3 regions of the Paenibacillus sp. FSL L8-0435 genome follow, and region 1 is predicted to be linked to each of the others. Evidence: predicted binding sites of a transcription regulator. Region 1 holds the regulator's gene; each other region holds the start of a gene.
What was found. Region 1 encodes Rex, which represses fermentation and respiration genes when NADH is low (regulators of the CRP and FNR family bind a similar motif). Its sites were predicted from a motif close to TTGTGAAATATTTCACAA; they were not measured.

Region 1 (2,282 bases):
GAATCTCAATCTCTTCATCATTCAGATGCACCGCATGTGCAACCAGGGATGGACGGGAGAAAAATCCCAGTTTCTCTAGATGTGCCACAGGACGCAGTCCATAATCAGCCACGTTCTGCTCCACCTCACGAAGCGTTTCAGACATATGTGTATGGAGAGGAAGGTTTAGGTCATTCGCGACCTGTACAAGCTTCTCTATGTAGTCAGGAGGGCATGTATATGGGGCATGTGGCGAGATTACGGTTGTAATACGACCATCTGCCTGTCCATTCCACTCACGTGCAAACGCTGCCGACTCCTCCAGCTTCCGCAATTGCTCTTCTTTCGAGCACAGCCCGATTACACCACGTGCCAGTGCTGCTCTAACGCCGGATTGCTCCACAACTTTGGCCACTTGATCCATGTGATCATACATGTCCAGGAAAGCTGTAGTTCCGCCTTTCAACATTTCAAGCACCGATAGCGAGGTTCCCCAATATACATCTTCTGAAGTCATTTTCGCTTCCATCGGCCACATTTTTTCCTGCAACCATACTTGCAATGCAAGATCGTCTCCGTGCCCTCTGAGCAACGACATCGCTGCATGACCATGCGTATTGATCAGACCCGGCAGGAAGAACAGTCCTTTTCCATCTACCTTGGTACTATTTTTGTCTTCATCCGGCAATGTCTCACCAATATGCACAATCTTGTCATTCTCAACAACCATGTATCCTTGGACCACGTTCCATGTTGTGCCGCCTTCATTAACGGCAAATTTGCCGTTGTGGATTACCCATCTATTTGTTGTCATCTTCCTCGTCGTCCTTTCCAGTCTCCAAGTAATAGGCCAAACTAAGCAGATCCGTTGTAAAGTCAGCATGGTGAATGCGGATATGCGGCGGTGTTTTTAGAATTGTTGGTGCAAAATTAAGGATCGCTTCGATTCCGGATTCAATAAGCTGATCGGCTACATTTTGGGCTTCCGTATCCGGAACCGTGATAATTCCGATGCGGATGTTATCCGTTTTAACCGCTTCCGTCAATTCATCCATTGGTTTTACCGTCAAACTGTTGATTTGACTACCAATCTTCGGTCCATATGCATCAAATACAGCAACAATCTTCATGTTGTCTTTCAGATATGCGTTGTAGTTGGACAAGGCTTGACCTAGATTACCCGCGCCTACCAGAGCTACATTAATTTGCTGATCGATCTTGAGAATGTGACGAATTTTCTCGATCAGATAGGATACATCATACCCGATCCCTTTACGACCAAAATCACCGAAGTAAGCCAGGTCTTTACGAATTTGGGCCGGATTCAGATCCAGCCTCTGTCCAAGCTCTTGAGAAGAAACAGTAGCCACCTCACGCTGATGCAACTCGTTCAAATAACGCAAGTATACAGGCAGACGTCGTACCACCGCTTCCGAAATTTTATCCGATTTCATTCTTGCTCCCCCTTACCAAGGCCACGATAAAATAATAGATGAAAAGATGAGCATTCTGTATAAACTCAAAGATAAACGTGACATTTTATACAGAATGCTCCTTGTAATTTAGGTTATAAGTTCTTACGTGCAACTGCTTTAATCGGATACGGAAATATCTAATAAAGTTTAACGCCAAACAATAGTGTCATGCAATGATGTAACGAACAAAACAACCATTATTTTTGTTCATTAGCAGGTTTTTCCAACCACTCGGTAATTCGTGGAACCATCTGCTCCGTGAGCATGTGTTCCATTTTGGGACCAGGTAATGAATATAAAAAGAATTTACCATAGTACGCTTCAATCACCCGTGTATCATAAACAATGACAATTCCTCTGTCCTTCGCTGTACGCACCAACCGGCCAAATCCCTGTTTGAAACGAATGACCGCTTGCGGCACGGACAGTTTCATGAACGGATTTTTCTTCTGTTCCTGAAGCAGCTCACTCTTGGCTTCCACCAACGGATGATTCGGTGGCTGGAAAGGCAGTCGAACAATAGCGAGACAGGTTAGGGCCTCTCCCGGGATATCTACACCCTCCCAGAAGCTGCTTGTGCCCAAAAGTACCGTTGCTTTGGCATCTTGGAACCTGCGAGTCAATTTGGAACGACTTCCACTGTCAACGCCTTGCCCAAGCAACGAGATGTCGTTACCAGACAGTGCCTCCTTCAGCGGATCATAGACCTGTCGCAGCATCTTGTATGAAGTAAACAGAACCATCATGCGTCCACGCGTAGCAATTGCCGTCTCTGCGAGTGATTGCACCAGCATATTAACAAAGTGCGCATCACCCACACTTCCCTTC
Region 2 (2,282 bases), 2.1 Mb from region 1:
TTGTAACCAAGATGCTTCATGAAGTTACAGCAGTTGATGCCAAGGGTCATACCCTTCAGGCTAAAAACCTGAAAACTGGGGAAGAATTTGAAGATACGTTTGACAAACTGATCGTGACAACGGGTTCTTGGCCTGTCGTTCCGAAGCTTGAAGGCATCGACAAGGATAACATTTTACTTTGCAAAAATTACAATCACTCCAATACGATTATAGAAAAAGCCAAAGATGCCAAACGTGTTACCGTTGTAGGTGCAGGATATATCGGCGTAGAGCTGGTGGAAGCTTTCCAGATGAACGGCAAGGAAGTTACCCTGATCGACAGTGTGGACCGGATTTTGAACAAATACCTGGACCCTGAATTCACAGATGCGATCGAAGATACGTTGACTGGACGCGGTATCAAGCTGGCTCTTGGTCAGACGGTACAGAAGTTTACTGGAGAAAATGGCAAAGTGACCAAGGTGATCACGTCCAAAGGTGAGTTTGAAACCGATCTGGTTATTCTGTGCATCGGCTTCCGTCCAAATACAGAGCTGCTCAAAGGCCAAGTGGATATGCTGCCAAACGGTGCGATCATCGTGGATAAATATATGCAAACCAGTCAAAAAGACGTCTTCGCTGCGGGTGACAGCTGTGCTATCCATTATAACCCTACAGGCAAAGCATCTTACATTCCACTGGCGACTAACGCTGTGCGGATGGGTACACTGGTAGCCCGCAACCTGGTTCGCCCTACGACACCGTATATGGGTACACAAGGAACATCGGGTATCAAAATTTACGAGCAAAATATCGCGGGTACCGGGATGACGGAAACATCTGCTGCTGACGAAGGTCTGATCGTGGAATCCGTGGTACTGGAAGACAGCTACCGTCCGGAGTTCATGCCTACGGCTGAGAAACTGTTACTCAAAGTGGTATATGAGCAGGCTACTCGTCGAATTGTCGGAGCGCAAGTAATGTCACAGGTTGATCTGACTCAATCGATTAATACGATCTCGGTCTGCATCCAAAACAACATGACCGTAGATGAGCTGGCCTTCATCGACTTCTTCTTCCAGCCACATTACAACAAACCGTGGAACTTCCTGAACACGGCGGGTCTGCAAGCACTGCCTCCAATAGAAGTAAAAGCACCAGCAATGGTGTAAGGAAGCAGAATAGATGTTGATATAAAATACTGAACCATAAAATGCACAAAGGCTGGCGAGCATATCGTCAGTCTTTTTTTGTATATCTGTAATGGAGGTGTAAGTAACATGCACGATATCCCTTGCTGTCAGAGTCATTCAATGACAAGCATGAATAACGACTTTTATACATAACATTGTGATAATTTGCACAAAGTTTTGTATAAGACCAAGATACAATTAGGATATGGTATTCAACGCATAACTAATGAATTTTAGATGGTCTTATCCAATGATGAACAATGAAGGAGAGGATGAATGATATGGCAGCAAAAACACCTCTTGAGGTTGCACAATATACGGCGCAAACAGGAATGAAGAAGGCACAATATCGGGACTCTTCTGTACTGGTGCTCAGTTTTCTGGCAGGGGCTTTTATCGCGCTGGGTTTTCTACTGGATATTCGGGTAATTGCTTCTGCGCCAGCAGAGTGGGGAAGTTTGGTTAATTTGATCGGTGCGGCGGTATTCCCAGTTGGATTGATTATGGTGCTCATTGGTGGTGGCGAGTTGCTGACGGGAAATATGATGGCTGTTCCACTCGCGACAATTGCACGAAAATTATCCGCGGGCAGCATGTTGAAAAATCTGACGTTAGTGACGATTGGTAACTTTGTTGGAGCTTTGTTTGTCGCGTATGCGTTTGGACATGTGCTTGGTCTGACTGGAGAGGGTGTATATCTGGCGAAAGTGGTGGATATGGCTGGACATAAGCTGCATGATGGATTCCTGCAGGCTTTTATCTCCGGCATCGGCTGTAACTGGCTGGTTGCGCTGGCCGTGTGGTTATCCTATGCATCCGATACGATGAGTGGCAAAGTACTAGGCATTTGGTTTCCAACGATGGCATTTGTGGCGATTGGATTCCAGCACGTTGTGGCCAATATGTTCCTCATCCCGGCAGCAATCTTCGAAGGACATTATTCGTGGGGTCAATATGTGATGAATTTCATTCCGGTATGGCTCGGGAATCTGACTGGAGGAGCTTTGTTTGTAGCTGCAGCCTATTGGGTGGTGTACCTGCGCCAAGTTGAGCCGAAAGTGAAGCCAGAGATAGCAACGTCGATCGAACCTGTGGAGACGGAGGCTAGAG
Region 3 (2,282 bases), 560 kb from region 1:
CGGTCCCTGCTGCTGGGTCGTGCTGTACAACAAGCCCGCCCATATTGCTGTTCCATATAAGGTATGCGTCAACCCCCTATGAGTTAGCGTGGTGCACAGCATAAGCAGGCTACCTGCAATCAGATTCCACGGGGCAAATGCGTGACCATAAAAGACCAGCCCGAGTCCAATCGCAAACATCAACACTTTGCGAAGCGAACGCGAAGGAAGGAATGACACAAGCGCAATGAGGATCGCAAGCAACAGGTTCCATGGTTTGGCATGAACATAGAAGTACACAAATACAGCTGTGGGCAACAGAATCGTCTGTAACAGCCTGATCAGACTGTTAGGCAAGGCTCTGGATACCAGCAGCGAATTTGGCTCATCAATGTCAGGCAATAACGAACCAATCAGAGCAACCGTAACTGCCGGCGCTGTCACCGGCATACCGGCCAACTGCAGAACAGAAAGTGACACGCCTGTCCCGATAATAAGGTGGGATCTTCCCATCATGATGCAAAAACGTCCTTTCGAAGAAATCGGGAACAATACGGCCCATTTCCGATTTTACAACGAAAACAAAATAAGAACAATAGTTCGCATTTCTTATTTGTATAAAAATAAATATCACTTTCTGTGATGAGGCTCACACTATTATATTTATGACTCTTTTATCTTTATTAGTGAATTAAATCACATAAACTGTCGTCAACTACTTGTATAATTTCAAATATAAACCACTAAAATTGTTGGTAATGTACAGCGTCTAACCAAGGAGGCATACACACATGAACGGAAAAAAAGAGAAACTCGTTATCATAGGTAACGGAATGGCAGGAATCAGTACCGTAGAACAAATTTTGAAATTAACTACGCGATTTGATATTACTGTTTTTGGCACAGAGCCCTACCCTAACTACAACCGCATTATGTTGTCCTATGTATTGGAAGGAAGCAAAACACTGGATGACATCGTACTGAATGATCTCCACTGGTATCAGGATTATGGTATTACCCTCCATACAGGAACAACCGTAACCCGAATTGATTCGGATACCCATGAGGTTGTGACGGAGGATGGAACTCGCTTCCCTTATGACAAAATCATCATTGCGACAGGCTCTAACTCCTTTATTCTCCCAGTACCTGGACATGACAAAGAAGGTGTTGTCGGTTTCCGCGATATCGCTGATTGTAATGTCATGCTAGAAGCTGCCAAACAGTATAAAAGAGCGGCCGTTATCGGAGGCGGATTGCTGGGTCTTGAAGCTGCCAAAGGTTTGGTACAACTTGGCATGGAAGTTACCGTAGTGCATCTGATGGAAGATCTGATGGAGCGCCAGCTTGATCCGCAAGCTTCAGCCATGTTGAAGGCGGAACTTGAACGTCAGGGTATCCGCTTCAAAATGGGTGCGCAGACTTCCGAACTACTGGGGGGCGAACGCGTTGAAGGGATACGTTTTGCAGATGATACGGTTCTGAATGTTGATTTTGTGGTCATGGCTGTAGGCATTAAACCAAATACGGCTGTAGCCCGCGAAAGCGGTATGGAAGTGAACCGGGGTATTGTCGTGAATGACTATATGCAGACTTCACTTGAGAATGTGTACTCGGTCGGGGAATGTACAGAGCACCGCGGGGTATGTTACGGCCTCGTTGCCCCATTGTTCGAGCAAGGTATGATTCTGGCGAAACATATCTGCGGTGTGGAGACCGCTCCTTATGAAGGTTCAGTTGTATCCACGAAATTGAAAATTTCGGGTGTAGACGTCTTTTCAACCGGTGAATTCATCGACAGCCCAGAGCACACCGTCATTTCGCACAAAGATGACTGGAAACGGACCTACAAAAAAATTCTGCTTCGTGATAATAAAATGGTCGGCGCTGTTCTCTTCGGTGACATTACGGATTCTGCCGAGTTGCAGAAACTGATTAAAAATCAAACCGAAATGACCGAGGAATTGTACGGTTCACTCATGGGTACAGGCTGCGGCGGTCATAAGAAAGCAACCTCTGTTGAAACGATGCCCGAGGACGAGATCGTCTGTGGATGTAACGGGGTAACCAAAGGAACCATTGTGGATGTAATTACAAACCAGGGCCTTACTACTGTAGATGAAATCAAAGCCTGTACCGGTGCAACCCGCTCTTGCGGTGGGTGTAAACCGGTTGTGGAACAGATTCTGCAATATGTACTTGGAGACAGTTTCAGCAGTGGAGCCAAACAGGGAATATGCGGATGTACTTCCATGGGACGGGATGAGATTGTAGCCGAGATTCGTGCAAAGGGATTACAAACA

Region 2: NST33_RS28860 (formate/nitrite transporter family protein) is a predicted target of Rex. The motif match lies at 1,328-1,345, and genes of this name have one in related genera.
Region 3: nirB (nitrite reductase large subunit NirB) is a predicted target of Rex. The motif match lies at 664-681, and genes of this name have one in related genera.

Annotation. Positions count from the first base shown of each region.
Region 1 covers NZ_CP150185.1:4,457,145-4,459,426, forward strand. Annotated here, with positions in the region: gene NST33_RS19730 (amidohydrolase) at 1-793, opposite strand, end outside; gene NST33_RS19735 (redox-sensing transcriptional repressor Rex) at 780-1,433, opposite strand; gene dinG (ATP-dependent DNA helicase DinG) at 1,652-2,282, opposite strand, start outside.
Region 2 covers NZ_CP150185.1:6,523,935-6,526,216, reverse strand. Annotated here, with positions in the region: gene NST33_RS28865 (FAD-dependent oxidoreductase) at 1-1,151, shown strand, start outside; gene NST33_RS28860 (formate/nitrite transporter family protein) at 1,454-2,282, shown strand, end outside.
Region 3 covers NZ_CP150185.1:5,021,751-5,024,032, forward strand. Annotated here, with positions in the region: gene NST33_RS22380 (metal-dependent hydrolase) at 1-495, opposite strand, end outside; gene nirB (nitrite reductase large subunit NirB) at 771-2,282, shown strand, end outside.